DNA from 2 places in the Polaribacter sp. 20A6 genome. Region 2 is predicted to be linked to the other one. Evidence: riboswitches for the same ligand, from Rfam matches in the RefSeq annotation. Region 2 holds a riboswitch; the other holds the start of a gene.
What was found. Region 2 has a riboswitch for S-adenosylmethionine ahead of GQS57_RS12290 (O-acetylhomoserine aminocarboxypropyltransferase/cysteine synthase family protein). Riboswitches for the same ligand answer to the same signal wherever they lie in the genome.
Positions count from the first base shown of each region.

Region 1: another riboswitch for S-adenosylmethionine. It lies ahead of GQS57_RS09945 (hypothetical protein); the one in region 2 lies ahead of GQS57_RS12290 (O-acetylhomoserine aminocarboxypropyltransferase/cysteine synthase family protein).

Region 1 covers NZ_WTPZ01000003.1:625,155-641,996, reverse strand. Annotated here, with positions in the region: gene GQS57_RS09960 (hypothetical protein) at 1-516, opposite strand, end outside; gene GQS57_RS09955 (GH1 family beta-glucosidase) at 528-1,916, opposite strand; gene GQS57_RS09950 (MFS transporter) at 1,945-3,546, opposite strand; SAM-I-IV-variant riboswitch at 4,270-4,364, shown strand; gene GQS57_RS09945 (hypothetical protein) at 4,411-4,968, shown strand; gene GQS57_RS09940 (T9SS type A sorting domain-containing protein) at 5,500-6,888, shown strand; gene GQS57_RS09935 (HpcH/HpaI aldolase/citrate lyase family protein) at 7,291-8,055, opposite strand; gene GQS57_RS09930 (NAD-dependent succinate-semialdehyde dehydrogenase) at 8,058-9,512, opposite strand; gene GQS57_RS09925 (mandelate racemase/muconate lactonizing enzyme family protein) at 9,521-10,693, opposite strand; gene GQS57_RS09920 (hypothetical protein) at 10,987-11,391, opposite strand; gene GQS57_RS09915 (hypothetical protein) at 11,407-13,188, opposite strand; gene GQS57_RS09910 (RagB/SusD family nutrient uptake outer membrane protein) at 13,199-14,983, opposite strand; gene GQS57_RS09905 (TonB-dependent receptor) at 15,005-16,842, opposite strand, start outside.
Region 2 covers NZ_WTPZ01000004.1:504,495-521,336, forward strand. Annotated here, with positions in the region: gene GQS57_RS12270 (Rrf2 family transcriptional regulator) at 1-258, opposite strand, end outside; gene GQS57_RS12275 (polysaccharide lyase family 7 protein) at 403-1,608, opposite strand; gene GQS57_RS12280 (O-succinylhomoserine sulfhydrylase) at 1,746-2,915, opposite strand; gene thrA (bifunctional aspartate kinase/homoserine dehydrogenase I) at 3,068-6,472, opposite strand; gene GQS57_RS12290 (O-acetylhomoserine aminocarboxypropyltransferase/cysteine synthase family protein) at 6,560-7,834, opposite strand; SAM riboswitch class I at 7,958-8,081, opposite strand; gene metK (methionine adenosyltransferase) at 8,502-9,758, shown strand; gene gndA (NADP-dependent phosphogluconate dehydrogenase) at 10,209-12,107, shown strand; gene GQS57_RS12305 (Nramp family divalent metal transporter) at 12,129-13,406, shown strand; gene GQS57_RS12310 (FadR/GntR family transcriptional regulator) at 13,451-14,179, shown strand; gene GQS57_RS12315 (polysaccharide lyase family 7 protein) at 14,187-15,314, shown strand; gene GQS57_RS12320 (SDR family NAD(P)-dependent oxidoreductase) at 15,587-16,357, shown strand; gene GQS57_RS12325 (RbsD/FucU domain-containing protein) at 16,445-16,842, shown strand, end outside.

The DNA.
Region 1 (16,842 bases), on a different contig from region 2:
TGCTGGGTCTACAACTTTCATAGCCGTAGCATACGTTTTTATCATGTTAGAAATTGAATCTATAGACCATTTAGACATTCCGTAAGGTTCATTTCCAATAGACCAATATTTAACTTTTAAACTATCTTTACTAAAATGTTTTACTAATTCGGCAGCTCTTTCTGCAGATTCTAATTTAGAAACTTGAAATAACGGTTCTGCACCAATTTTTTTAATAGATTTTACCCAAGTTTCTAAAGTCTCCATAGGTGGCATTTTAACATCATAACCATTACCGCCAATTCTAATGATTGTTGGCCCACTTTCTTTTACTTTTCCCCAAAGAGATTCTTGAATGTAACCTGGTCTACCTTCTGCCCTATTTGTTAACCACAAATTCTGACCAAAGAAATATGGACTTATAGGTTTTGCTGTTGTTATTCTTGTTGCTGTTGTTTCTTCTATTTTATCTATTGGTTTATTGCAACCAAAACAGATACTTATAATAATGATTGTAAATTTTAGTATATTTTTCATATTTAATTTGATTATAATGTTACTTCTGCGTTATTGTTTTTTATTACTTTTTTAAACCAATGTGCCGATTTTTTTGGTATTCTTTCTAAAGTTGTAAAATCTACATAATGCAACCCGAACCTTTGCTCATATCCCAGAGCCCATTCAAAATTATCCATAAAAGACCAAGCAAAATAGCCTTTTAAGTTTACGCCATCTTGTATTGCTTCTTGACAAGCTATTAAGTATCCTTGATAAAAATCTAACCTTTCTTGGTCATCAATTTTACCATCTATTAATTTATCTGGATAGGCACAACCATTTTCTGTGATGTAAATATTTGGTTTATTGTAACGTTTATCTATCCATTTTAAAAGTTTCTTACATCCCCAAGGCACCACTGCCCAGTCCATTAAAGTTACTTTCCAATCTTTATCTACAGACAAATCTACATCCTGATCTTCAGAAATTCCTCCATTTCCATTTACAGCAACTTCCTTTTTAATTCCGTCTGAATTTGCGGCAAACATGGTGGTGTAATGATTTAGTCCAAAAAAGTCTGAAGTACCTGTAATTAACTCTTTCTCTTCTTTAGAAAAGGAAGGAAGACGTTCTTTTAATCGTTCTTTCATTACCTTCGGATAATCTCCTTTGTAAATAGGATCTGCAAACCAAGCGATAAAAAATTCTAGAGCTCTTTCTGCAGCGTCTTTATCTTCTTTACTATCTGTTAAAGGTTCTCTCCAATCGCAATTATTAGAAATTCCTATTTCTCCTTTTTGATGCGTATATTTTTCTCGATATAACTTTACAGCTTTTGCATGTGATAAAATTAAATGATGTCCTGCTAAATAAGGTTCTGAATTAGAAACTCTACCAGGAGCAAAAACACCTTGTCCGTAGCCTAAAATAGAAACTACCCAAGGTTCATTTAATGTAATCCAGTTTTTTACACGATCACCAAACCTATCAAAACAGATATCAGCATATTCTTTAAAGTAATCGGTAATATCTTTATTTAACCAACCGTCATTTTCCATTTGTAACGCCAATGGTAAATCCCAATGATAAAGTGTAACCCAAGGCACGATATCTGCTTTTAAAAGTTCATCAATTAACTCAGAATAAAACTGAATTCCTTTTTCATTAACAACTCCTTTTCCTGTTGGCATAATACGAGACCAAGCAATAGAAAAACGATAGGCTTTAACGCCCATATCTTTCATTAACTGTATGTCTTCTTTAAATTTATGATAATGATCGCAAGCAATATCACCTGTTTCATTATTATTTATTTTACCAGGAATGCTACAGAAAGCATCCCAAATAGACGGCCCTTTTCCATCTAAATCACTAGCTCCTTCAATCTGATATGATGATGTAGCTGTTCCCCAAACAAAATCTTTCGGAAATTTATTCATAAGTATAGTATCAATATTTTTATATATTCTATTTTTCTAGTAATCTTCTTGCGTTTAATTCTGATGTAATTTCATCTAATTTAGTCTGGGTAAGCGGATAAAAGAACATTACAATCGCTGCTAAAATGGTAACTATGGATGGAATCCAACTCATTAACATAACAACTCCTGGTAATGCACCTTCAATTGCCACCGAATCTTGACCACTATAATGAAATGCAGCTAAAACCAAACCTATAATTGCTCCTGCAATTCCGCCTCCAAATTTTGTTGCAAAAGAACCTGCAGAATATACCAATCCTGTTGCTCTCCGTCCGTTTTTAAATTCTGAATAATCTGCTGCATCTCCTAACATTACAAAGAACAAAGTAGGCAGAATTGCCGCACCAAATTCAGAGATAATACCTAAGGTGAAAATCATAGAAATATCATTTGGACCACAGAAAACTAGTAATGCATTTACACCTCCAGAAAATAATAGTGCACAAATAAACAACATTCGTTTTCCTAATATTTTACCTAAAGGAGCGGTAATCATTGCTCCTGCAATAGAGGCTAACATTAAGCCAACCATAAAACTGGCGGCCAATAATTGATCATTTAAATAATGTGTAAAGTAAACTACAACAATTCCTTGTTTTATAGAATTATACACATTAAATAACAGGCCAATTGCTAATAAAATTAACCAAGGTTTGTTTGTAATTAAATCTTTTAGATCTTGTTTTAAGTTTGTTTCTTGGTCTTTAGGTGGTAATACTCTTTCTTTTGTTGAATAAAAAGTAATAATCATAAACAAGGTTAAGAAAATAGACATTACATAAATAGAGTTGCTATATCCTTTCTTTTGATCTATAATTGAAAAAGATTCTTTATTGATGTCTTTTTCTCCGGTTACAATAAATGTGTAATTTTTATTAGCTTCTATGGTAAAGCTCTTTCCTTTGGTCGGAATATTTTCTTCGGATTCAAGAGTATCCCAAGTAAATAAAGCAATTCCGTTTTCTGTTTTAATATTTGCGTTTAAAACATCTTTTGGTGCAGAGACTTCAACTTTAAATCTTTCTGTATCTAATTTATCAACTTTAATAGTTGGGTTTACATTACCAAAATAAGCAACCAAAAAAAGTAAGGCTCCTTGTACCAACATTCCTCCTCCAAATGCCCCAACCATTCTAAAAGAACCAATACTTGTTCTTTCTTTATCATTACCCGTCATTACCGCCATTAATGCTCCGTAAGGAACGTTATTTGCTGTATAAATTAAGGTAAATGCAATGTAGGTGATATAAGCATAAATAATTTTACCTGTTGGATTTAAATCGGGACTAGAAAATAACAACGAAAGACTAAGACCTAACGGAACCGCTGTCCACAAAATCCAAGGTCTAAATTTACCGTATTTAGATTTGGTTCTGTCGCCAATAATACCCATTAAAATATCGCTAATACCATCGCTAAAACGAGATACCAACATTAAAAGCCCTACTGTTGCAGGATGCAATCCAAAAACATCGGTATAAAATATAAATAGAAATGCGGCAACACCTCTCCAAGCTATATTGGCAGCACCATCTCCAAGAGCATATCCTATTTTTTCTTTTAACGATACTTTATTTATGTCTAACATGCATTAATTTTCTAAATTGATTTCAAAAAAAACATTCAATTATTTTATGCTATTTCTCAACTGTAAATAAAATATTTATTCTAAAAAGTGAAGTAAGACAAATGTGCTTTTTAAGGGGGGGATATGTTCTAACACCAAATAATAATAATAATAATAATAATAATAATCAAAATGAAGAGTTAGATTCATTTGGTACACCCCTATAATTCAATCATTAAACATATCTGTTAAATAAAAAAGCTTTATATCTTGAGATACTGAAACTTTAGCAATACCATATATCTAAAAAATACTTGAAAGACTTATCATATCGAGAACGCTGCACTAAACTACATCTGAGAAAGTGTAAATCATTTTTAATAACAAGTTTTTATAAACTTTTACAGGACATTTATTTACTATCTTGATCTATGCAATACTTTTCTAAATTAGAAATGGAGCTAGACCTCTCCTCAATTTTTTTTAGAGAATAAGTGGTCAAATAAAATCTAAATCGGAGACTTTAAAGTTGTGTCCAAGGCTTTTTTTAGAGAAGCGTTTTTCCTGAAATAAAGCTTTTCGCGGAATGCAGGGAAATATGCTGAACAGATTATAAAACTAGAAAATAATTATTCAAAAGATAATTCACTTTAGGTTCAGGTTCGCTTAATCAATATAAAATAGATGCCATTTAGAAACAAATTAAATTTACAATTATGTTGTCCAAGAATATTTCTTACTTTTGTCCTGTATCAGGAACGCAAAAAATGCGTACCAACCGAGCACAACAGTCACGGTGGTTTAGAATACGGACAGTTCAGTCAAAATAAATGAACCTCCTTTTTTATTATATTTCCCTGATGCATAACTTTTAAATTATGTATTATGAAAACTGTTTTTACAACGCAAGAAGGCGTTAAAATGAATTCTGAATTAGATTTCGGGAGCACTGCAACCATTAAAAATGAATTTCACTTTTTAATGACTACTTATTCCTACCACAATGATGAATTAGAAATTAAAGTTCAATACAAATTACAATTTGACACAAAAAAAGAAGATATTATTTATGTTATTCATCAATTAATTGAAGCAAACCATTTTTATACCGGTTATCCTACTTTAAAGGATAGCGTTATTTTTACACAACTTGAATTTGAGACAATCATTTCTGATATAAAAACTCCTAAAACCATTGAGAAAGCAAAAGCAATTCAAAAAATTACACCATTAATTACTTTTTTAGAGCAACAACAATTACATCCTAAACCAACAGGTTTTAATGAGAATAGTTGGACTGCAAATTGCCCATCAGGAGGAAACCATTTTATACAAGTGGTAACTACAAACGATCAATGGGGATGTGGATATTGTAAACGTAAAGGAGGAAAAGAAGAATTAGAAAAATGGCTTCAAGAAAGGAAGTTTATAAAAACAAAATAAACTCATAACCAGATATCTGTGTTTATATTCATGAAAAATGAAGACTAAAAAGAATTAAAACAATCTAATAGAGGTTAGTTAACTCCCTTTTATTTAACTTAATTGGTTGTTATTTTTTCTGTTATTAAATTTTCTAATGCTAGTATAGTCGAAGTTAACTAATTCGAGCATAATTGAGAACTATTTAGACTATTAAGATAAATTTAAGGGCAATCAAACAGACCAATTTCTTACTTTTAAAACAGACATTTACATCTACAATCTAATTTTATTTCAGCTATACAATTAAAAAAACCTAAGTAATAACAACTTAAATATAGTAGGAAATTTAGTATAGTTTTTACCTACATATTTTAAAACAAAAAAAAAAATCACTCAAGACATAAACAAGACAATACAAACAACTTACATTTTATATTTCGGATAAACCAGCGCAAGTAAAAGGTAATATTTAGCATGAAATATGCTAACATATAAATTAATTTTATAGATATAAAAAACTAATATTTTAAACACTATAAACCATTTATTATGAAAAAAAAATACTTTAAAATTTTATTTATGGCTGTAGTCCTTTTTACTACCACAAAAATAGCTGCACAACAAGGACCTACACATTATCAATTTACAACCGATGCTCAATCTTGGGTTAAAGGCTATGGTCCCGGAACAGTATCTTGGGATGATGGAACTACTACACCCTCTTCTGATGGGGCACTAACTCTAGACAGAACTGAATCTGGCACAACAAATAACAATGCCAATATTAGAAGAGGACAAGGCGGAGATGATGCTTTTATTGTATTAGATGCAGACGTTTACAACTACATTAAAGTTAAAGTTTATAACGAAACAGAGGCTATAAATGTACAAGTACAAGGAAAGTTTAGACCCGCAGGAACAACAGATGAACCTTCTAGCATTGATACTCAAAATAATAATGGCGTATTGTTAGCTAAATTTGCTGGTGGATTTCAAACAATATATTTAGATGTGTCTGCTATTACAGGAGAGGTTACTACATTAGATATATTATTTAGAGCTGGTAGTGCTTTAACAGACCCATCAGGAGCTAAATTATATATTGATGAAATTGAATTTTTAACAGAATTACCTCCTTCTACATATTCTGAATTTATTAAAAACCCTAGTTTTGATGATGTCGTAGGAAGTTATACTTTTAGGGGAAATACAACTCAATTAGGTAGAGAATTATCTACAGATTTTGCTAAAGATGGAACCAAAAGTTTTAAAAGTACTTTTACTAAAGATCAAGATGCTCAGTTTTGGTACTTTAATGATTTTTCACAGCCTTATGCTGCTGGAATTATTACTGACGGAAAACAAGCCAAGGTAACAATGTGGGTAAGATCTTCAAGAACAACTCCTATAGCAATTATGGTTCGATTAAAAACCACAAATGCTGCTGGAGAAAACTTACAACTTAATGGTTATCCTACCACAATTGTTAGCACAAGTGGTACTGCAAATACTTGGGAAGAATTATCTTTTGCCATTCCTCTTCCTTTTAATCATACAAACACTGCTACAGAAGTTCGCAATATAGAAATGTGGCTTGGTTATAATTATGATGCAGAAAACACAACTGTAAATGGTGTTGCTGGAGACGTTCTTTATTTTGATCAAATGAGCGCAATTATAGAAGATGCTCCTACTGCTAATGTTCATTCTAATCAATTAGAAGAAGTAAAAATGTATCCAAACCCTGCAGAAGATCAATTATTTATTAGCTCTAAAGAAACGCTTAATAAAGTTGAAATCTTTAATCTGTTAGGTAAAAAAGTACTTTCTACTACGAATACAAAATCTATTGATGTTTCTTCTTTAACTAAATCTGTTTATTTAGTTAAAATATCTTCAGACAAAGGAATCTCTACAAAGAAATTAGTTAAAAACTAAATAATTATTTTCCACAAATTACGTACTTTATAAAAGCTAGCAATTTAAAATTGTTAGCTTTTTTTGTTTATCCTTTAATAGAGGAAATCATATAGTAATACTCATGTTGTGTGTTATCTTCTTTATGTGACATCTCCAAAAAAGCAGAAGTGACCAGCTTTATTATCAATTCAGTTCCCTCCTAGTTTTGTCCTTTCGAACACTACTGAAATCAAAATATATCTTGATTGAAAGTCTCTAAAAGAAATCACATCATATTACGTATATTGTATTTAACCTCTTTATACAACTTCTCCTAAAAAAGTCGAAGAGACAGGTTTAAATTGATTCATTAATTTTAAGGCAAAAGAAAACCCTATAACTTTTCAGTTATAGGGTTTCATTATTTATAGTGTTTTTTGCTTAAGCTTTAAGTTTTGCAGTAATTTCTTTAAAAGAATTCATAACTAAACCAACATCTACCGCATAAGAAATATATTGTACACCAATGTCTTTCCACATTTTTGCTTTCTCTGGAGTCTCTGTAAAAGTACCTACAAACTTACCGTATTTTTTAGCAGTTTCTACAGCACCTTTCATAGCATCGACTACTTTAGGATCATTAACCAAACCAGGAACACCACAAGATTGAGATAAATCATAAGGACCTAAAAAGATCACATCAATACCATCTACTTGTACAATTTCTTCTAAGTTATTAATACCTTCCATTCCTTCTATGTGAATAATGGTTGTAATATCATTATTTGCTTTTCCAAAATGATCTGCCGCACTAATATTTGTATACTCTGCTGCTCTTACATATCTGCACATACCTCTTTCTCCTTTCGGATAAAACTTGGTAGATTTTACTAATCTTTCCGCATCTGCTTTGGTACATATTTGCGGAACCTGAATGCATTTAACTCCAATATCTAAAGTTCTTAGAATTAAAGTTTCAGAATTTTCTGTAACTCTTACAACAGGTGTAATTCCTCTAGCCTCTGCAGCTCTAATCATATTCTGAGTAGATTCTATGCTGTAAGGACCATGCTCCATGTCTATAATAACAAAATCGAAACCTCCTAAAGCAGCAATTTCTACCATTGCAGGGTCTTGTACTTTACAAAAAGGACCGTAAAGTGTTTTACCCTCCTTTAAACTAGCTTGTAATAAATTTTTCGTCATAATTATAGTGCTGATGTAATACGTTTCTTAACTAAATAATCATCTAAAGCTAGGTGTGAACAATCGTGTCCAATTCCACTATTTTTAAATCCACCGTGAGGTAAATAAATAGCATATTTTACACCATTAATTTGAATTTCTCCAAACTCTAAATCTTCTGTAAATCTTTCTATTCTCTTGTTATTGTTTGTAAAAATATAAGAAGCTAAACCAAATTCTGTATCGTTTGCTAATTCTAAAACTTCATCATCAGTATCAAAAGACATTACACCTGCAATAGGACCAAAAGTTTCTTCTCTAAACAATTTCATTTCTGTTGTAGTACCAGAAATAATGGTTGGTTGCATCCAGTTTCCTCCTTCAGGTAAATCTTCAGGAATACTTCCTCCATATTCTAATTTTGCTCCTTTACTTACAGCATCTTCAATTAACTCAAACATTCTGTCTCTAGATCCCCTAGAAGCCAAAGGGCCCATAAATACATCTGGATTTTCTTTAGTTCCAAAACCTATTTTTAATGCTGATGCTCTTTTTACATATTCCTTTAAGAATTTGTCATAGATATTTTTATGAACGAAAATTCTGTTTGCAGCCACACAAATCTGACCTGTATTTCCAAATTTTAATCCGATTGCTAAATCTAAAGCCAACTCTAAATCGGCATCTTCAAAAACAATAAAAGGAGCATTTCCTCCTAATTCCATTCCTAATTTTTTGATAGAAGTTGTACTATCAGCAATAATTCTTTGTCCTGTTTGCGTAGAACCAATCATGGTAATTACTGCAGGAATTTTACTGGTAGTCATTGGTGTTGCCACTTCTCTACTAGAACCTGCTAAAATGGTAACCACACCAGCTGGAAAATTGATACTTTCTAAAATTTCACCTACCATATATGCAGATAAAGGCGATAAACTAGATGGTTTAATAATTAAAGAACAACCAGAAGCCAATGCTGGTCCTATTTTATACCCAACATTTAATAACGGAAAATTCCATGCTAAATAAGCAATAGCAACTCCTGCTGGTTTCGAAATCATTTTATGAGTATGCGTACCTTCATAATCAGGAATTTGCTCTTCTCTTAAATTTTTCATGGCATTTGGGTACCATTCTAATGACTCTGTAAGTCTTAATATATCTTCTTCAGAACCTGCATAGGTTTTACCCATTTCATGCACCATTGCATTTCTTAACTCATCTGATTTTTCTAAAATTGCATCACGCAATTTTAACATCCAAACGGTTCTTTCTATTAAAGAAAGTTTAGACCAATATTTAAAACCTTTTTGTGATGAGATCAATGCTTTTTCTGCATCTGCTTTTCCTGCTTTTGCAACCTGAGCAATTACTTCTCCTGTTGCTGGGCAAATAACATCTTCTCTTTCTCCACTAACAGCATCTACTAACTGACCATCAATGTATAATTTTTTATATCCGAAGTTTTGAGTCTTCATATGCTTGTTTATTTATTTAATATTTTTTCAATTTCTATTTCATTGGTAGTACTACTGATACAATACTTACGTAAAACATCTTCATCTACATCAATTCCTAAACCAGGTCTATTTGGTACTTCTAACATACCATCTTTCATTTCTAATTTAGGAAATGTTAAGTTGTCTCTTAATCCGTTTTCTGTTTGATCAAACTCTATTAGGTAATCTGCTTGATACATTCTACCAGGAATCGCCTCTAAGTTCGCAATAAAATGCAAACCAACATGTAAACCAATAGAAGTTCCCCAAGTATGTGGAATTAAATCGATACCATTTGTACTTGCCAAAGCAGCAATTCTTTTTGCTTCTGTTAAACCTCCACTTGCACAAACATCTGGTTGCAAAATATCTACAGATTTATTTTTGATTAATTCATTAAATCCAAATCGTAAATATTCACATTCTCCACCTGCAATAGGAATCGTCGTCTTTTCTCTTAACTCGCTATACTGTTCATAAAACTCTGGTGAAATTGGTTCTTCAAACCAACCAATATCGTATTTTTCTATTTTCCTAGAAAGCTCAACTGCTTCTCTAAAAGTATAGGCATGATTAGAATCTACCATTAAAGCGATGTCTGGCCCAATAGTTTCTCTAATTAATTTTACATTAGCAACATCTTCTTTGATGCCTAAACCAACTTTCATTTTTATAGCCTTAAAGCCCTGAGAAACGTACATTTTTGCTTCTTCTACAAATCCTTCAGAAAAATTATCGTGATTTGTAAAGTATAAACCTGTTGCATATGGTTGTATTTTCTTTCTATGTGCACCTCCTAATAATGTTGAAACTGGTAATCCTAAAATTTTACCTTTTAAATCCCAGATAGCAATATCTATAGCACTAACTGATGCCATATAAACACCTCTTCTAGAAAAATCTAACGTCTTTCGGTACATTTTGTTCCAAATTACTTCATTTTCTAAAGGATTTTCTCCTACCACAGTTGATTCTAATAATTTTATACCTGCTTCTACCATTGTAGCAGGACCATAAGCCTCTCCCCAACCGTGTTCACCGTTAGAGGCTGTTACTTTAACAACACAGATACAACGTTCTGCATATTCCCATTGTGAAAAGAAAAAACTTTTAGATAAAGTATCTTTAAGAACAAACGCTTCTATTTTTTCTATTGTCATTGTTTAGTTATTTAGTTGACTCTTTAGCAATTATAAATTACAAATCTGTAATTATGCTAGATGTTAAAAGTAAATAATAAGCTGTTTTTGGTAGGCTTCATTTTTATCTAAAACAAATCATATATTACCTTTTAATTCTTACTTAAAAGGTAAATAAAGAAAGTTTAAAAAATCATTTTTAATACTTGTAAGATAACTTTTATATCATTTAGATAAATAAAAAACATAATTTAGTTAAAACAAAAAAAGGCTACAGATATCTGTAGCCTTTCTTATTAAGTTAAAAAATAATATTAATTATAAACTTCTTCTTCAGAAACTTTTACATTAAAAACAGTAGTTCCGTCTACAGTTAAGGTTCCTTCTCCTGTTGTTTTGTCCGCAGATAAAACATAATTTACAGTTGCTTCATCGTCTAACTTATTTACTTCTACTTCAAAATTAGTATCAGTAGAAGAATCGGTAAAACCAGAAGATGTGTAAGATTCTAAATTTACTTCTGTAGAATATTCTACAATTACACTTACTTCTTTGTATATATTAATTTTAAAAGCGGCATTATTACCTGTAATGTCTGTAATGGTATATACTGGTGTTAAAGCTGTCGTAGACTCTTCAAAATTGCTTTCTTCGTCACAAGAAGTGAATGCCAAAACGATTGTAAAAACGGCAATATATTTTATTATATTTTTCATCATTATTTCTAATTTTAATTAAGGTCTTTCTTCTAATTTAATAAGTGTTAACTCATCTAAATACATTAGCTGCTCTGCTGTAGCAATCCCTACATTATCTTCTGCTAAAACTCTTAATGTAGTTCTTCTTTTTGCATCACTGCTTGTTAAATCTGCCGGAATAACAGCAGGCGCATCTGCAAAAACGCGTACCCATTTACCTTTTTCGATACTTGAGATATCAAAATGTAAATAATCTAAAACAGGATTACCAAATTCCATTCTAAAAGTAATTAAGGTTGTACCTGGCTCTACATACACCCAATAAGACACTTGGTAAGTTCCTGCTGGCATACCATTTGGACCATCTGCTAAACCAAAACCAAAAAGGTTTACAGTAGGTATAGCAACATTTGGCAGTTTATATCTCATACTAGCACCACCTGCATATGCTTTATCTGTGCTACGTGCCCAAATTTCTTCTCCAGCTCCAAACTGACCATTTCCATTTCCTCCAGGAATAAAAAACTTACCTGTTGCAAAAGCATTATTTACACCACCTCCTTCAGGCTCAAAACTACCCCAAGAATTTGATGGTAAAACATTGTTATCAAAATGCATTTGTACTTTTTGATTTGCAAAAGGAGCTAACACTCTTTCGTCTGCAGAAAGAATAGTTGTACCATTATAAGAAACCGTAATTACATCAGAATTATAAATTGGTGCAGATAATATTAACTCAATAAAAGTGGCATTACCTTCTTTTACTCTAGCTGTTTGCACAGTGAAATCTTCATCTAATCCTTTAGCAGCGTTTTTTACATTCACAGTAAAATTAGCTTCTTCTCCAGAAAATGCTTTTAACTCTCCAGTAACTCTAAACTCTATTACTTCATTTTCATTTTCTGTTAATGCTTTGTCAAAAACAAAAGGTTGTGAAGACTGAATTACTTTCACTTTTAAAGGTATAATTTTTTCAGCTGAAGCCACTGGTGCATTATCTTCTACTCCATCTACAGTTTGTACTTGTCTTAAAGATCTTATAGTTCCTGCATTATAGGTACCCAATTTATAAAACTTTACATCTTGAGATAATTCTGCCAAAGTACCTGCCTGACTAGGTACTCCATCTGGAATTAACCACGTTACTCTGTTAGGTCTTCCGGTAGTAGATTTATCTACAAAAGTTAATCCGGTTGCTGCCTCTACTTCTATAACTGGCCAAGTACTTTCATCTTTAATATCAGGAATATCTGTTTCTGTAACATTTAATACTTCTGCACCGTCTTTTAAAACTGAAAAAGCAGGTAAAATATTTGCATAAACATCAAACAAAAACTCTACGTCCATTATATGTTCATCTCCTTCTGTTGATGAATTTGCTATAACATACGCTGCTCTATCCTCCGAAACATTAGGACTTACTTCTTCAGTAAATTTATTTCGTAATCTAATTTTAGTTAAACCACTTTTACCAAATAAAACATGTGCCTTACTTTCTGAACTAGACAAACCAACGTCTTCATTAATAAATTTTGATAAAGTATCGCTAGAAGTGAAACCATCTTTTAGAAAATGATCTCCATCCTCTAAAATCCATTCGTGACTTGTTGCTCCTTGAGATAAATCGAAAAAAGAAATATAAGTATCTATATTTACTTTAAACTTTGCATCTATATTTGGTCTATTTGGATCTAAACCAATAAGCCATGAAACATCAGACAAATCATCTGGTGCTGTGTACCCTTTATAAGAATCTTCTTCACAACTTAGCAAGGCCAGTAAACTGAAGAAAAGTATATAATTTTTTATATTTTTCATGATATATCTTTTAATTTATGTTTGGGTTAGAATTTACCTCTGCAAAAGGAATAGGATACGTACCATTTTTAGCTTCATCATAATTTAAATATGGTGTATCATATTCATAATCTACAGCAGTAGAATTTACTGTTGGTAATTCGTTTACTAATGAAGGAAAATTACCTCTTGTAACCGTTTGGTTATTACTTCTTTTTGTATATGAAAAGTCTACTCCGTAATATACTTCTTCAGACAATTCTTTTAATCGGTCTTTAAAACCATAGTTATCAGATTTTTTCCATCTTTGGAAATCTAAAAATCTTATATTATGACCTTCTACTCCCATTTCTAAAGGTTTTTCAACTCTCATTAAACGTTGCATCAATTCATCTGCCGTGTATTCTGCATCAGTATCTTCTTTGTCATACGTACGAGTAGTATCTCCATTTGGTCTTCCTAAAAGCACCAATCCCCATCTTTTTCTAATCTGGTTTATTAATTTGATTGCTCCTTCTACATCACCTGTTTTTATTTTACATTCTGCTTGCATTAATAAAACATCTGCCAATCTATTAAGAGTTACATTTTTAGTAGAATATGCTTGTCCACCAGGAAGTTGACTTTCTGTAGAAACAATATCATCATTGGTGTACTTTTTCCACCAACCGAAGCCCCAATTGGCTCCTCCAAATCTACCGTATTCACTAGTAGTTCCTGTTAAGTAATACGTTGTTTCATTGTCGTCTACAACCGCCATCATAGAAGAGTTTCTTAATGGTACGCTTCTTAAACTAACGCTAGATGTGTTAGGATCTGTATAGTAATTTCTAGAATCTAAAGGATCCATAGGTTCTGTTTTGTATGCATTTACAATCCATGCTGGTCCAGTTGCAGAACGTGTTTGTGCTGTACGAACGTTTATCCAGTTTGTTCCTGAATCTCCATCCCAAGGTGGTAAATCTAATCTTGTGTTTTCTTCAGAAAAATTAATTTCTAAAATAGATTCTCTATTAAATTCACCAGCAGTTGTAAACATCTTAGTTAAATCTGTTTCTAAAGAATAACCATGATTATTAATTACATCATCAAAATAAACCATTGCTTTACTATAGTCTAATTCGTATAAATAGCTAGTACCTAAAATTGTTGCAGCTGCACCAGAAGTAACTTTAGCCAAATCATTGTCTGGGTATTCTCCATTTTTATACAAGTTAGCATACGCATATTCTAAATCTTCTCTAACAAAACTAATTACATCCGACGCAGGAGATAATGCTTTTGAAAAATCTTCATTGGTAGCAGGTACCGCATCTCTTATAATAATACTTCCATTATTAAAAGTGGTGTGTAAATAAAAGTGAAATAACCCTCTAAAGAAACGTGCTTGCGCCATTTGCGAAGTCCATTCTGCTTCATCTGTTGCTGTCTCTTTTATATTATTTAAAGCTTCAATTACTTGGTTTGCTCTAAAAATACCTAAATAAGAATCTTGCCATTTATTTAAGATTGCCAAACTACTTCCATTATATAAGTGTAAATAGAAATCTTCTGTATTGTTTGGATTTGGGCGACCATAACCAGGATATCCCATATCTGAACGTAACATTTCTTCAAACTTATTTAAAATAGCTGGTTTATGTAGTGTTTGATAAACAGCATTTAAACCTGTTTGAGTTTCCGCTAAATTTCTCCAATAATTATCTGTAGATATTAAGTTTGGGTTCTTTTGTTCTAAAAATTCATCTGCATCACAAGAGCTTAACACTCCTAAAGTAAAAATGAATATAAAATATTTAAAAATTAATTGTTTCATCACAAATAAGTTTATATTAAATTAAAAATTAATGTTTACTCCTAACATATATTGTGAGGATATTGGTCCAGTATTTTTATCTAAACCTCTTGCTTGTATTCCCCCACCTACTTCTGGATTGTAACCAGAGTATTTAGTAATAGTTAATGGGTTTTGAGCTCTTACATAAAAACGCAATCTGCTAAGTCCCATTTTGTCTAAAGTGTTTTTAGGAAAACTATATCCCATAGAAACTTGTCTTAATCTTAAATAAGAACCATCTTCTAACCAAAGATCACTATACCCTAAATAGTTGTTATGTCTTGTAACATCGTTTCTATAAGTTGGTACTGTAGAGTTTTGATTTTGTGGAGACCATTGATAAATTTGATCTTTATGTCTACCAAAACCATATGCCCAAGCATCAAAACCATTCATTATCTCTTGCCCTAATGCAGCATACCAGTTCATTGAAAAATCCCAATTTTTATAGTTTGCGTTAAAAGTATATCCTAATTCATATTCTGGTAATCCACTACCACTATAAACCCTGTCTGATTCATCTAAAACACCATCATTATTTTGATCTATAAACTTCGTATCTCCCATTCTTGCATTTCTATCAATATTGTTTTGGTATTCTGCAAGTTTTACTTCTGTATCTAAAATTCCGTCTGTTCTCCATAAGAAAAAAGCTGCTGCCTCACGACCAACTGCCAATGCAGTAACTCTAGATTGTTGTGGTGCTCTACCTACTAAACCACTGTCTGTAGTTAATTGAAATTTAGTATCTCCACTAATTTTTGTAACTTCATTCTGGTTTGTAGAGAATGTACCATTCATTCTATATCTAACATTACCAATATTCCCTCTAAAACCTAACGCTAATTCTAATCCAGAATTAACCATATCTCCAACATTTAAAACTACAGTTGCATTGTTACCACCACCTGCTGAATTAGGAATAAAAACTGGAAATAACATGTTCGATTTATCTGAGTGATAATATTCCGCTGAAAGCGTTAATCTGTTTCTTAAGAACCCAAAATCGAAACCAATGTTTTGTTGTGTTGTTTCTTCCCATTTTAAAACTCTGTTTACAAAGTTTTCTTGAGTAGCTCCTAAACTTACAGAACCGTTAGAAGTTGCGTAATTAATATCTTGAGAAATACCTGCAGAATATAAATAATCTCCAATTCTATCTACACCAACAGTACCCTGACTTAATCTAAGTCTAAAGTTATTAACTGCATTTTTGTATTTATCCCAGAAAGGTTCATCAGAAACATTCCAAGCTAATGCGATTGAAGGAAAAGTTCCCCATCTATTATCTACCGGAAATTTAGAAGAACCATCTCTACGTAAACTAGAACTTAAAATATATTTTCCTTTATAACTATACTGAAGTCTTCCTATTAAACCTATTCTTGTTTGCTCATAATCATTTCCAGAAGAAACAAACTGAGTACCAGTTGCTCCATTTAAAACCTGAACATCATCATTAGTGGCTCCATTTCTTGTTGCTGTAAAAGCTTCACTTTCATTTTTTTCTCCATTTATAAAAGCTGTAAGTGTTACATCATGCTTTTCATCAAATACTCTGCTATAAGTAGCTCCAAAATCTGCTATCGTATTCGTTGTAAATCGAGTTCTGTTAGAAACAAAACTATCTTCTGGTTGACTTTGTAAAACCGGTGGTGTTTGGTTATTATAAATCTCTTGATAAGGTCTGTAAATTTTACCAATACTATTTATAGATGTTAAACCTAAATTACTAGAAAGGCTTAAATGTTCTGTAGCTTGATATTTTAAATTAAGTGTTGCTGCAGCTCTTGTAGTTTTATATACATTGGTTGTTCTTAAACTCTCAATAACCCAAC
Region 2 (16,842 bases):
AATTGGCCCTTCTAAGATTCTCATAATAGTAGTCATTTGAATATCTTTAGGTTCCTTTAAAAGATAGTAGCCACCACCTTTTCCTTTTTTAGACGCTAACAACCCGTTTTTACGAAGGGTTAAAAGAATAGTTTCTAAAAATTTTAAAGAAATATTTTCATTTTTAGAAATCGTAGCAATAGAAACAGGCGTTTTATCTTCTAGTCTTGCAAGATAAGTAAGTGCTTTAATTCCGTATTTTGTTTTCTTTGATAGCATAGTACAAAATTACACAATTTAATTACTATACTAAAATAGTAGGATATACTTTTTTATAAATAACTTTTGAAACTATAAAACCACTAAGTATTATCTCAGTGGGTTTATAGTTTAATCTAAAATCTAAGTATTTTTAACGATAACTTAATTTGCAGTGTGCGACTTTTCTAAAGCGTAAAAAGTAGCTTGTACATAATCATCAGCATCTCCTGTATTATTCTGATTGTAAACACCTGCTTTAAAATACATGTATTGTCCGCCATTATTATAACCACTATTTGCCATAACTACAGTTTTAACAACATCTGCTTTACCTTCTCTTATAATAGTAACCGTGAGATCATCTCCAACAACTTTAATATTGTAGCTAAATTTTTCGTCTAGAGCAATTCCATCTGAAGTATTTGAAGCAGAACTATCTTTAGAACCAATCATTTCATGCCATTGTTCAGCTCCACTTCCCTCTACAGGTTCGTGTGCAAAATAAATAGACCCCAAAGTATTACCTGCTAATTTTCTATAATAAAGACGGATAGGTTCGTTATCATTTGCATGAATTTGACCAACAATAACACGTCCTTGCTGACCAGAATCTCCTGTAGTTGTTACATGATTTACAGCAAGTGTTGCAGACATTTCTCCGTCATAACTTGCAGCGGCAGTTATATCCGCTTGCGGAGCAGTACCAAAAACCCAATTATTTTTATTAACTCCTTTGGTATCTATACTAGTATTGGTTCCTCTTAACATTTCGCGAAACTCAACTCTTGTATAACTTGTACCTGTAGATGTTTTAAATCCGTCTACTGGACACTTAAAAACCATTCCTCCGTCATTAGCAGTATAAAAATAAGTATCATTTTTATATACTCCATTAAGTTCACTTACAGTAATTGTTTTAGCAACACCACTTCCATTATTAATAGGAATACTTAAATTCCATGTAGCTAAATCAAAATTTTGAGAAGGTACTTTATTAGGATCTAAATCTCCTGTTATTTCTTCTCTTGCAGCTTGAGTTATTATTAAAGACTCCGATAAATCACCGCTAATTACAGTAATGCTACCTGTACGAGTATTAAATTCCGTATTTGATGATACAGAAATATTTATTGTTTTATTACCAATTCCATTTGTTGGTGAAATTGTAATCCAATCATTATTATTACTCGTGTACCAATAGGCATTAGCAGTTACAGTAACCGATTGTGTTTCTTGACTTGCAGAAAATTCAGCAATCGTAGATAAAGACAAAATATCTACTATTTCTTCATCTGAATCTGCAGAACTACAAGAAAAATAAGATAAAAATAATGCACCAACAAATAATAATCTGAAAGAAATTTTCATAAAAATAATAACATTAATAATTGAATTTTTAAAAGTACAAAATTGGTTAACCAATTTAGCGTAATTTTAAATAAAATTATTATTTAATTAAATAAAGAGATTAAAACCAACTCTTTAAACAACCAAAACAACTATTATTAATTATTATTTAAAGCTTGTTTTAAATCAGCAATAATATCATCTGCATGTTCTAAACCAACTGAAACTCTTACCAAACCATTTGTAATACCAACTTCTAATCTATCTTCTTCAGACAAACGTCCGTGAGTTGTAGAAGATGGATGGGTTACAATAGTTCTTGTATCTCCTAAATTTGCCGATAATGAACACATTTTTATAGCATCTAAAAATTTTCTTCCTGCTTCAATTCCTCCTTTTATTTCAAAAGCAACAATATTTCCACCTAATTTCATTTGGTTTTTAGCTACTTCATATTGAGGATGCGACTTTAAAAATGGGTATTTTACAAACTCTACATTTTCATTTTCTTCTAAAAAAGAAGCTACTTTCAAAGCATTTTCGCAATGTTTTTCTACTCTAATTGATAAGGTTTCTAAACTTTTAGACAACACCCAAGCATTAAAAGGAGACATTGCTGGACCCGTATTTCTTGCAAACAAATAGATTTCTCTTAATAAATCTGCTCTACCAACTGTTACTCCACCTAAAACTCTTCCTTGTCCGTCAATTAATTTTGTTGCAGAATGAATTACCAAATCTGCTCCGAATTTAATTGGCTGCTGAATATATGGTGTTGCAAAGCAGTTGTCAACAATAAAAATAAGGTTGTGTTTTTTTGCAATTTTACCAATCAACTCTAAATCTAAAATATCTACAGCTGGGTTTGTTGGCGTTTCTATATAAAGAACTTTTGTATTTTCTTTTATCAAACTTTCAATTAAATCTACCTCATCAACCTTAAAATAAGAAGTTTCAATATTCCATTTTGGTAAATATTTAGTAAACATTCCATGTGTTGATCCAAATACAGATCTACAAGAAACGATATGATCTCCGGCACTTAACAAAGCTGCAAATGATGAAAATATAGCTGCCATACCTGTTGCAAAAGCATAACCTGCCTCTGCTCCTTCCATTGCCACAATTTTATCTACAAATTCTGTTGTGTTAGGATTTGTAAAACGACTATATAAATTACGTTCTTTTTCTTCTGCGAAGGATGAACGCATGTCTTCTGCATCGTCAAAAACAAAACTAGAGGTTAAATATAAAGGTGTAGAATGTTCAGAAAACTGACTTCTTTCTGTTTGACTTCTTATTGCTTCTGTTTCGAAATGTTTGCTCATTGTAATTATTAGATTGTTAGACCGCTTTCGCTTTTAGAATCAAGAGCCAAGACAAAAATTGATAATTCTCTTATTTTTTCGTCTTGATTCTTGTCTCTTTTTAATCTTGTTTCTTTTTTTAAATCGTGATTGACTGAAATACTGCCAACTATTTAGTTATTATGTTTTGCTAATCTTAATATATCTCCAAAAACCCCTCTTGCCGTAACACTTGCTCCCGCTCCTGCTCCTTGAATTACAATTGGTTGTTCTCCGTAAGATTCTGTATAAATTTCAAAAATTGCATCAGAACCTTTTAAAGAACCTAAAGGAGTACTTTTATCTGTGGAAACTAATTTCACTTCTAATTTTCCTTTATTTTGAGATAAATCTCCACTTAATTCGCCAATATAACGTAAAACATGATTTGGCTCTTGATTTTCTTTTATTTTTTGATATTCATCATTCAATAATTCTAATTTCCCTAAGAAATCAGTAGCGGAACCTTCTCTTAAATTTTCTGGAATTAAATTCTTGATTTCAACCTCATCAAATTCATTTTCTAACTCTAATTCTCTTGCCAAAATTAATAATTTTCTAGCAACATCATTTCCTCCTAAATCTTCACGAGGGTCCGGTTCTGTAAAACCTTTATCTATTGCTTCTTGCAACGTATTTGAAAAAGGAACATTTTCAGCAGAAAAAGTATTAAATAAATAACTCAAACTTCCTGAAAAAACACCTCTAATTTTGGTGATATTCTCTCCTGACTCATGTAATAAACGAATCGTATCTATTAAAGGTAAACCTGCACCAACATTAGTTTCGTACAAGTACTGTTTTTTATATTCTTTCAACTTCGCTCTTACTTCTTTGTAAAAATCGAATGATAATGTATTCGCTATTTTATTACAAGAAACCAAATCGAAACCAGCTTCTATAAACGGAATATAATTACTTACAAAATTAACACTTGCCGTGTTATCTACTGCTATTAAATTCTCAAAATGATTCGCTTTTGCAAAAGCGATAATATCATCAACATTTACATTTTCTTCTCCGTTTTCTAATAGATTTTGTTTCCAATCTTTAGAAACCCCGTTTTTATTTAGCAACACTTTTTTAGAGTTTGCCACTGCAAAAACATTCAATTGAATTTTTCTTCTTTCTAAAACAGATTGTGTGTTTTCTATAATTTGATCAATTAAAGTACCACCAACTAAACCTTTACCAAAAATGGCAATATTTATTTTTTTGGTAACTCCAAAAACTTGCCCATGAATAACATTTACAGCTTTGTGTAATTGATCTTTTTTAACCACCAAACTCACGTTTTTCCCAGTAACCGTGTTATTGAATAAAACAGGTACAATTTGGTTTTTAATTAAGGCATTATATGGTAAATGAAACTCACTTAAATCTTGACCAATAATAGAAATTACGGCCACATTATGTACAATAGAAATATGGTTTACATCTTGCGAATAAAAATCATTTTCAAATTCTCTTTCTAGGGCAGCAACCGCTTCTTGTGCTTTATCTGCATCAATAATTAACCCAATTCCTCTTTCTGAAGAACCTTGCGCAATAATACTGATACTAATATTCCGATCACTTAAGGTTTTAAAAATACGAGCATCAACACCTACTTTACCTAACAAACCTCTCCCTTCAAAATTTAATAAAGCAACATTATCTATCGTTGCAATAGATTTAATTCCTTTTGCTGATGAAGATTCTGAGGTGATTAAAGTTCCTTTATCTTCTTTATGAAATGTATTTAAAATTCTAAGGTTGATGTTTTTCTCTAATAACGGAATAATGGTTTTTGCATGTAAAATAGTGGCTCCAAAATTGGCCATTTCATTCGCTTCTGAGAACGATAATTGCTCAATCTTTTTAGCATCTGCGACCAAGTCTGGATTTGCTGTAAAAATTCCGCTTACGTGTGTGTAATTCTGTAACTCATCTGCATCTAAATAATTAGCTAATAAAGCTGCTGTATAATTACTACCATTTCTACCCAACGTAGTGGTTTCTCCTTTTTTGTTGGATGCTATAAAACCTGTAACAATATTAACTGTTGTGTCATTATTTTTGAAAAAACTAATGACATTTTCTTTAGAAACCGCAGGAATAGGTTGTGCATTTCCAAAGTTTTCATCAGTAATAATTAAAGATCTAGAATCTACTGCATTTGCAGAAATATTTTCTTTCTCTAACAAACTTGCTACCAATTTTACAGACAACAATTCTCCTTGAGCTAAAACCTCATCTTTAATTTTATGACTATAATCTCCCAATAAAGAAACACCTTCAAAAATAGTTTCTAATTTAGAAAATTCTTGAGAAAAGTCTACAGAACTATTTGGTTCTGATTGATATGCTTTAAATTTTTCAAACTTGGTTTTATACTCTTTTTTTGACGCTGCCTTATCTAAAATAGCTTCTAGCTCGTTTGTAGAATTCCCTCTTGCAGAGGCAACAACAGTTACTTTTATTCCGGCTTTATATTTACTTGCAATAATTTCTATTGCATTTTCTAATCCTTCACCATTGGCTAAAGATTTTCCTCCAAATTTTAAAACTTTCATCTTCTTTTCTCTATAATCTTTATTAAAAATAGGCTCAATAATTTTCTGCAATTGATCATATTCCATTAAAAAAGCGTCATGACCATGCACCGAATTTATCTCGTTATACGTAACATTATCTTTTGTTAATGCTAACTTTTTATGTGTTTCTCTGTTTTCTTCCGCAGTAAAAAACAAATCTGAATTCACACCAATAATGTGAATATTTGCATCAATTTTATCTAGAATTTCAATATTTTTTTTTCCGCCAACAGTAACATCAATCGTTTTTAATAATTGATTCATTAATTTGTAAGACGATAATTGATAGCGTTCTTGCAACGATTTACCATGATGCAACAACCAACTTTCTACATCAAAAATATCTGAATCTTCTTTTTTAGATCGATGAAAACGTTCTTTAAAACTTTCTGGCGTTCTATAACACAACATTGCGTGCATTCTTGCATCGTGCACAGGATTGCTAGAATTTACCAAAAACTGTTCTTGAATTTGACAATTGGCAATTAACCAATCTGTAGATTTCCAATCGGTTGCAATTGGTAAAAAATGTTGCGTTAAATTGTTGTTTAACACCATCATTTCCCAGGCAATTCCTCCACCTAAAGAACCTGCTATCAATGCAAATAAAGTCTCAATTTTTAATATTGATAAACCTTCTAAAAATATCTTTGCAACATCTCTCGCTATAAAGTCTTTATAGTTATCAATTAAAATTCCATCGAAACCATTACCAGGAATATTAAAGGATAAAATGGTATAGGTTTTAGTATTAATTGCCTTTTCATCTCCAACAATATCTCGCCACCAACCTTCTTTACCTGCAACATAAGAATTACCCGTAAGTGCATGATTTACCAAAATGATAGGAGCTGTTCCTAAATCTTGACCAAAAACCTGGTAACTTAAATTCATTTCCGAAATTAAGGCACCTGATTCTGTAGTAAAATCTTTTATTTTGATATGTTGTAATGGATGTTCCAAGTTATTTACTGAATTTTAAATTATTGTCTATTTAAGCGCAGTCAAAAATAATAATAGTTCTCGACTGCGCTTGAACAGACACACTCATTATATTTTTGAAAAAGCTGCTGTTAAATCTGCTTTTAAATCTTCTAAATCTTCAATACCAACAGACAACCTAATTAAATCTTGACTTACACCTGCACTTGCTTGTGCAGCTTCATCTAATTGTTGATGCGTTGTACTTGCTGGGTGAATAATTAATGATTTTGTATCACCAATATTTGCTAATAAAGAGAATAATTTGGTATTATCAGCGATTGTTTTTGCTGCTTCAAAACCACCTTTTACTCCAAAAGTTACCAAACCACTTTGCCCTTTTGGCAAATACTTATCTGCTAACGTTTTGTATTTATTACTTTCTAAACCAGGATAGTTTACCCAAGTAACCTCTTCTTGTGCTTCTAACCAAGTTGCCAAAGCCAATGCGTTTTTAGAATGTTGCTTAATTCTAACTGGTAAAGTTTCTAAACCTTGAATAATATTAAATGCGTTTGTTGGACTTAAAGCTGCACCAAAATCACGTAACCCTTCTAAAATTAATTTAAAAGTAAATGCTGCTGCACCTAAAGCTTCATGATATTTTAAACCATGGTACCCTGCAGAAGGCTCTGTAAATTCAGGGAATTTTCCGTTTGCCCAGTTAAAAGTTCCAGCATCAATAATTGCTCCTCCTAAAGAAGTTCCTTGTCCGCCAATATATTTTGTTAAAGAATGAATTACAAGATTTGCTCCATGCTTAATAGGATTTAATAATGCTGGTGTTGCCACTGTATTATCAACTATAAAAGGAACTTCTGCTGCTTTAGAATGTTCAGCAATTGCCTCTAAATCTAACACATCTAATTTAGGATTCCCTAAAGATTCTACAAAAAATGCTCTTGTGTTCTCTTGAACTGCAGCTGCAAAATTATCTGGATTATCAGCATCTACAAACGTAGTTGTAATACCTAATCTTGGTAAGGTTACACTTAATAAATTATACGTTCCACCATATAAACTACTAGAAGCTACAATATGGTCTCCTGCTTTTAAAAGTGTTAATAAACCCGTTGCAATTGCACCTGTCCCAGAGGCAAAAACTACGGCTCCAATTCCGCCTTCTACAGCCGCTAAACGATCTTGTAAAATTTGGTTTGTTGGGTTATTTAATCGAGTATAAATAAAACCTAATTCTTTTAATGAAAAAAGGTTTGCAGCATGTTCTGAGTTGTTAAAAACATATGATGATGTTTGGTAAATAGGAACTGCTCTTGTTCCTCCATTTTGTGTTACATCATGCCCTGCATGTAGTGCGTTTGTTGCTAATTTGTGCGTACTCATTTTTCTATTTTTTTTGAGTTAATAAATGATTAAACCAAAAGTCGAATGCATCAAAAATTTGATGTACTTACTAGAAAAATGTTATTAAGAATTTTACAAATACACGGAAGTGTAATTGTTTATGGGTTATCTATCCAATTTCTGATAAATGAATCTGAAATTAAGTAGAATTTAGCACCTTCTTTTCCTCACGAAAAGGGTTGCTAAGGTTTCAACGGGTCTTTCCCTCCACCTTTCTTGATAACATTTCGATAAGTTATTGAACTTTCTGAATGCAAATATATGTTTAGAAAAATTTAATAACCAAGAAAAAATCAATTTATTTTTTAGAAATATAAATATCACATTAAAACCCCTTGTTTAATAAGTATCAAATAAATAACAAACAATGAAGTTTGTTTTATTGATGATACCATAATAAAATATTATGCTTAAAAATTATGTTATTAGAATTTAAGCTGTAACTTTGCAAAGAATTTTAGAGGAAAAATTTGAACTGATTGCAACCTCTGACGCTGATATTTATATCTGCTGAAACAAAAAATGCTAAAGCAGTAATATTCTACTACTTTCAGCGACTTATGCAATCTCTTTTTATTTTTCTTGATTTCCAATAGGAAGAACACGTTTAAAAAAAATCAATTTTTAATATTAAAAAAGATTTATTATGTCATATTTATTTACCTCAGAAAGTGTTTCTGAAGGACACCCAGACAAAATTGCTGATCAAATTTCTGATGCTTTAATCGATAACTTTTTAGCATTCGACAAATCTAGTAAAGTGGCTTGTGAGACCATGGTTACAACCGGTCAAGTATTTTTAGCAGGAGAAGTAAAATCTAAAACGTATTTAGATGTACAGAAAATTGCTAGAGATGTAATTAACAAAATTGGTTATACCAAAGGAGCTTATATGTTTGATGGAAACTCTTGTGGAGTTTTATCTGCAATCCACGAACAATCTCCAGATATTAACCAAGGTGTTGATAGAGCAAACCCAGAAGAACAAGGTGCAGGAGACCAAGGAATGATGTTTGGTTATGCTACTGATGAAACTGAGAACTATATGCCTTTAGCATTAGAATTATCTCATAGATTGTTAATTGAATTAGCTGCTTTACGTAGAGAAAATAAAGATATTCCTTATTTACGTCCAGATGCTAAATCTCAAGTTACTATTGAGTATTCTGATGATAATGTACCACAAAGAATTGACGCTATTGTAATTTCTACACAGCATGATGATTTTGACAAGTCTGATGATGTGATGTTAGCAAAAATTAAAAAAGATATTGTTGAAATTTTAATTCCTAGAGTGGTTGCAAAATTACCTGAGCATCTTCAGAAATTATTTACAGACAATATTACTTACCACATTAACCCAACAGGTGTTTTTGTTATTGGTGGACCTCACGGTGATACTGGTTTAACAGGTAGAAAAATTATTGTTGATACCTACGGAGGAAAAGGAGCTCACGGTGGTGGTGCTTTCTCTGGAAAAGATCCTTCTAAAGTTGATAGATCTGGAGCATATGCAACAAGACATATTGCTAAAAATTTAGTTGCTGCCGGACTTTGTAAAGAAGTTTTGGTACAAGTTTCTTATGCAATTGGTGTTGCTAAACCAACAAGTATAAATGTTGAAACGTATGGTACAGCTACTGTTGATTTAACTGATGGAGAAATCAGTAAAAAAGTAGAAGCTATTTTTGATATGCGTCCTTATTTTATAGAAAAACGTTTAAAATTAAGAAGCCCTATTTATTCTGAAACTGCTGCTTATGGTCACATGGGAAGAACTCCAGAAGTAAAAACAGTTACATTTACAAATCCTATGGGAGAAACTACGAGCGAAGAAGTAGAAACTTTTACTTGGGAAAAATTAGACTATGTAGATGCAATTAAAGAAGCTTTTAAGTTGTAAAACTTAAAAATATAATTAAAAAAAGCCTTTAGAATTTATTTTCTAGAGGCTTTTTTTATGCTGAATATATTTAACTACACTTAAAATAGTATCAGAAATTAGAAAGCTAAAATGTATTCTAAAAAACAAAGTTCATTTATATTTCGTTCAAATAAATGGACACTCACTTAATCAACAAAAGATATTTTTACTCTTTTATTTTTGATAAATAATCCATCGATAAAACTTTATACGAATAGATATTTTATCATTTTTTTTCTACCTCTAAAATTAAACTCCTTTAAAACCATATTCTAATAAATTATACACATTAGAATTATGTTACAGAAAAAAACATCTTTTAAACTAATTTTCAAGCAATTATCTGTTTTCAAAAAAAAGAACAGGATACAGGTACTTTTAATTTAAAAAACATATATTTGGGTGCCCAAACTGGTTAACCAAAAAAATATGAGCAATTTTAAAACAAACATTACATTTATTATGGGAGTTTCTGGTTGTGGAAAAAGCACCATCGGTCACTTATTATCTAAAGAATTAAATGTTCCTTTTTTTGATGGAGATGATTTTCATCCGAAGAAAAACATTTTAAAAATGTCTAATGGAGAAGCCTTAAATGATGATGATAGATTCGGTTGGTTACAAACATTAAACAAATTAGCAATAGAACAATTAAAGGATAAAGGTTGCATTATAGTTTGTTCTGCATTGAAAGAGAAATATCGTGATATTTTAAACACAAACATAAAAGATAGTGTAAAGTGGGTTTTTCTTGATGGTTCTTTCAATCAAATTAAAGAAAGAATAAATCAACGTGAAGGTCATTTTATGAGTGCTGATTTATTGAAATCTCAATTTGACATTTTAGAAGCACCAAAAAACGCTATTAAAGTCGATATAAGTTTAACGCCTAAAAATATTGTAAAAGTGATTAGTAAGGAATTATCAAAAAAATCGGAATTTGGATTATTCGGATTAGGAGTTATGGGGAAAAGCCTTGCTCGAAATTTAGCTAATAAAGGGTTTCATATATCTCTATTCAACAGACATGTTCCAGGTATAGAAGAAGATGTTGCTAAAAATTTTAAAAATGAATTTAAAGAATTAGCAACAAGTCTTCCGTTTGACCATATCGAATCTTTTGTAAATTCTCTAGAGACGCCAAGAAAAATCATGTTAATGGTGAATGCTGGTAAAATTGTAGATAATGTTATTGAAGATCTATTGCCTTTTTTAGAAGATGGAGATATCTTAATAGACGGAGGAAATTCAAACTACAATAAAACCAAAGAACGCTTTGATTATCTAAAAGGTAAAAACATTCATTTTGTTGGCGCTGGGGTTTCTGGTGGAGAAGAAGGTGCTTTAAAAGGTCCATCTATTATGCCCGGAGGAAGCAAAGAAAGTTATAAAGGCGTGCAACCTTTTTTAGAAGCTATCGCTGCTAAAGATGCCAACAACTTACCTTGTTGCACCTATATAGGTACAGAAGGCAGTGGTCATTTTGTGAAAATGGTACACAATGGAATTGAATATGTAGAAATGCAATTGTTAGCAGAAGTGTTTGTAATGTTAAAAGCATTAGGGCATAATCCGGATGAAATAGCAGATATTCTAGAATCTTGGAAAGAAACAACAAACAGCTATTTATTAGAAATCACCATCGATATTTTAAGAAAAAAAGAAGGTGATGATTGGTTAGTGAACCAAATAATGGATAAGGCAGGAAATAAAGGAACAGGAAACTGGACTACCATAACTACCGCTCAATTAGGAGTGCCAAGTTCTATGATTGCTACTGCTCTATTTGCTCGTTATACTTCTTTTTATAAGGATGAAAGAATTGCTGCAAGCAAAAATTTAGCAACAAAAATCAACACTAATTTTAACGTTGCCATTGATGATATTTTAAAAGCATATCAATTTGCAAGAATAGTGAATCATTATCAAGGTTTTAAATTGATACAAGAAGCGTCTAAAAACTACCAATGGAATTTGAACTTAAGTGAATTGGCTAGAGTTTGGACAAACGGTTGTATTATTAGATCTGAATTAATGGTAGAATTGGTTACCATATTTAAATCTACAGACAATATTTTAACTGATGAAACCATCATTGATAAAATAAAAACGCTAAAACCTAGTGTTAAAAAAGCAGTTTCTGAATGTATTTTAAATGAATTACCGATTCCTAACTTTAGTGAATCTATTAATTTCTTAAACAGTTTTGCCATCGCAAATTCATCAGCAAATTTAATACAAGCACAACGTGATTATTTTGGGGCTCATACCTACCAAAGAATTAATGACGAATCAAATAAATTCTATCATACAGAATGGAATAATTAACTAAATAAAAAACAATTAACTATGACAACACCCCAAAATAAAAAGTCATTCCTACAAAAAATAATAGCAGTTATTTTAGGATTTGGCCCTGGGATTTTCGCCATTGGATATACCATTGGTACAGGTAGTGTAACTTCTATGATTGTTGCAGGTAGTAAATTTAACATGCAACTCTTATGGGTACTTTTAATAAGTTGCCTTTTCTCTGGTGTACTAATGTTTACTTATGGAAATTATGCTTTAATAACAGGAGAAACAGCTCTTTATGGCTTTAAAAAACATTTTAAATATGGTAAAATATTCGCCATTTTAATCATTGTTGGTATTACGTTTGGCCAATGGAACTCTTTAATGGGAATTTTAGGTATTTCTGCCAATATTATTTTTGAAATATTAGCCATGAACTTCGAAGGTTTAATCGCCTATAAATATGAAACCGTTTTAATTACTGCAATTGTAATAATTATTACTTTTTACTTATTAATGTTGGTAGGTAAATACACCTTTTTCGAAAAAATACTTGTCATTTTTGTAAGCTTAATGGGGCTTTCATTTATACTTTCTTTATGTTTTGTACAGCCACTTTCTATGGATGTAGTTAAAGGTTTAATACCAACAATACCAGACGTAGCAGGTGGTAAAATGTTAGTTGCAGCCTTTGTTGGTACTACAATGGCATCAGCTACCTTTTTATCAAGGCCTTTGTTTGTAAAAGGAAAAGGATGGACTATTAAAAATTTAGATCAACAAAAAAAGGATTCTATAACAGCAGCAATTTTAATCTTTATTATTAGTGGTGTTATTATGGCAGTCGCTGCAGGTGCATTGTATTACCAAGGGAAAGAAGTTACCCAAGTTTTAGATATGGCAAATACTTTAGAACCTGTTGCAGGGAGTTGGGCAGTTTCAATTTTCTTTTTTGGAGCATTAAGTGCTGGTTTATCTTCTATTTTCCCGTGTTTACTAATTGCTCCTTTATTAATTGCCGATTATCAATCAGGAAAACTAGACACCAATTCGCGTCAGTTTAGAATCATAACTGCAATTGCGTGTTTGGTTGCATTAATAGGTCCTGCTTTTGGAGCAAATCCAATAGAAATTCAAATTTTATCGCAAGTTTTTAATGTGTTTGTTTTACCAATTGTTATTCTAGGAATTATTTTAATAGTAAATAATAAAAAAATAATGCAAGGCTACAAAACAAGTCTTTTTGTAAATATAGGATTATATGCATCACTGCTATTTGCGTGCATCATTTCTTACAATGGAATATTAGCTCTTTTAGAATATTTTCAATAAAATAATTACGTAGAACCCCTAAAAATAATAGAATAATCAATTTTATGAAGATAAGCCTGATAGATAATAACGAAAAGAAAACCTTAGAAAACAATGTAATTTGCATGATTAGAGATTTAATTAACTCTAAAAATTTAGAACGAGGAGACAAATTACCTTCCGAGAGAATTATGTCTGAAAAGTTTGATGTAAAAAGAAATCACATTAGAGAGGCAATCAGGAAATTAGAGTTTTATGGAGTTATAAAATCAATGTCTCAAAGCGGTACTATTCTAAGTATTGGATTAACAGGTTTTAATGGAATGGTAGATGAAATTATTTCTCTAAACACTCCTACTTTTAATGAACTCGTAGAAACCAGAATATCATTAGAGTTAAAGACTGTTAGTTTAGCTGCTCAAAGAAGAACAGAAACAGACTTAAAACGTATAAAAGACACTTTAAATGATTTTAAGGCTAAACTTACTGAAGGAGATGATTATTTAGAAGAGGATTTATTATTTCATTTGGCAATCGCAAAAGCAAGTAAAAACAATACAATGATTTCGTTAATGCTTTTAATTACGCCACCTATTCTTGCTACTTACGACAGAAAAACGGTTTGTGAAGGAGATAAATTGATTTCTGAAATAAAAAAACACGAGGATATCTATTTAGCCATAGAGTCTCAAGATTCTAACCTTGCTACTAATATGATGAAAAAACATTTTAATAAATTATCTACACATATTAAAAGTAGCGATTTAAATGATAACAAAGTTGAACTTAAATAAAAATAAAATGAATAAAAAAATGATTAAATCTGCATCAACCATATTTGTACTTACCATTTTACTAGTATTAAATAGTTGTAATAGCAAGCCTAAAAAGGCTGATAAAAGTGAAATTAAAAAAGAAACTAAAAAAACAGTTTATGCAAATGACGTTATTCCGTTTTTCGATCATTGGAAATTAATATTAGGAGACGGTACTAATGTTGGTGTTGCAAACAACCTTGAAAACAAAGATTTCTTTTACGCTACAAGCGATGAAAGCGGAGATTGGGTTGTTTTTAAATCACCTAACGGTGGAAACACACACGGAACATCTAACAATACAAGAACAGAATTAGCGCAAGTAAAAAAATGGTATCCTAAAACTGCGAATGACAAATTAACAGCTACACTTAAAGTCATGAATGTATCTGCAACTGGAGATGCTCGTGTAGCCGCTTCACACGCCGTTGTTGTTGGTCAAATTCATAGTGCAGATAAGCACGAAAATGAACCTCTTAAAATATTTTATAAGAAATACCCAGGACATACAAAAGGATCTGTGTTTTGGCATTATGAAATAAATACAGCAGGAGAAGATAATTCTGGAAGATGGGATTATTCTTATGCTGTTTGGGGTGATGACTTTTCAGTTGTTGGTACAGATGCAAACACACCGCCAGAAGAACCAAAAGACGGAATTGCATTGGGTGAAGAATTTAGTTATGAAATTGAAGTTAAAGACGGAATCATGAACTTGAAATTTACAAGTGAAGGACACGAAACTAAAACGTTTACAAAAAACTTAATTGAATCTGAATACACAACAAAAGCTGATATTCCTGAACAAACGAAAAAATTATTTGGACCGCTTGGTCAAGATGGTGTAGAACGCAAAGAAGCTTACGCAGGTGAAGGTTGTTTTTTTAAGCTTGGAACTTACAATCAAACTAACGGAAAATCTCCAGAAGTAAACAGAAACTGGTGTTCTGGTGCAGAAACACATGGTGGAGATGTCAAAAAACAATATGCAGATGGAAACTATGCAGAAGTTTGGTTTAAAACTGCGAGCATCACTATAAGTAGTAATTCAGTTTCTAACGATGGTTATTTTTCTAAAAATGATTTATTGTATCAAAAAGAAGCAAAACACTAAAAGAAATATTTTATTTCATTATTGTCCGATAAAAGACAAAAGACCGCTTCGCTTTTAGAATTAAGAACAAAGACTTCACAAACAAGTGTAACCTAAACTAAAATTAGCTTGCCTTTCTAATTAATCTTATTTCAAAAAAACAAGGCTGTCATTTAATAAATACGTACCCCCCTTATTTTAAAGAGGTTTATCAAACTAAATAAAAAAACAATCGGACACTAATAATTTTATTTATTAGTCCATTAAAAAAAACTAACAAACACAAGAATAACATGAAGAACGATAATAAATTAGTTGGAAAAAACATATTAGTCACTGCTGGTGCACAAGGAATTGGGGAATCTATCACCAAACATTTTATAGATAATGGTGCGCATGTAGCAATCCATTATTTTTCTAGTGCAGATACTGCAAACCAATTAGTAGAATATGCAACGAGTAAAGGACAGAAAGCAATTGCTATTGCAGGAGATTTAACCAAAGAAGCAGATGCTAATAAAGTAGTAGAAAAAACAATAGAAGCATTAGGTAGTTTAGATATTCTTATTAACAACGCAGGATCGCTTGTTGCAAGAAAACTGATAGGAGAAATGGAAGCAGAATTCTGGCATAAAGTAATGGACATTAACATGACTTCTATGATGTTTGTAACAAAAGCTGCAGCACCTCATCTTGCAAAAAATGACAATAGTAGTATCGTTAATTTGGCTTCACTTGCAGGACGTAAAGGTGGTCATCCAGGATCTTTAGTGTACGCGACAAGTAAAGGTGCTATTTTAACATTTACAAGAGCATTATCTACAGAATTAGGCCCTCAAGGAACAAGAGTAAATGCTGTTGCTCCTGGACTTATCCTTGGTACTTCTTTTCATAATACACACACAACAAAAGAATCTGCAGCAGAAACAACTGCTGGAATTCCAATTCAAAGAGCTGGTAATGCTGCGGACGTAGCTCGTGCTGTTTTATATTTAGCATCAGAATATGATGGATTTATTACAGGTGCTACCTTAGATATTAATGGTGGTGTTTACAATATGTAATTATAGCTTTTAATAAGATATTAAAACACTAGGAACTTTACTGATCTCTAGTGTTTTAAATTTAATCAATTACTAAAAAATTAAATTATGTTAAAAACAGCAGTCATACACCCAACAATAATGGAAGTGCTTGCAAGATCAGGTCACTTTGCACAAGTTGTTATCGCAGATGGTAATTTACCTGTTGGCGCAATGACAGGCCCTAACTCAACCACTGTACATCTTAATTTTCGTCCGGGTCTTTTAGATGCACTTACCGTACTAGAAGGTATTTTAGAAGTTTGTCCTGTACAAGGTGCAATTGTAATGGAAAAGCCAGCAGAAGCAAATGCCGAAATTCATAATGAATATAAAAATTTATTAGGTGATGTAACTTGGGACGAAATGGAACGTTATGCTTTTTATGATAAAATTAGAGATCAAAATACGACCTTAATTATTCAAACTGGAGAACAACGTCGTTTTGCAAATTTGATTTTAACTGT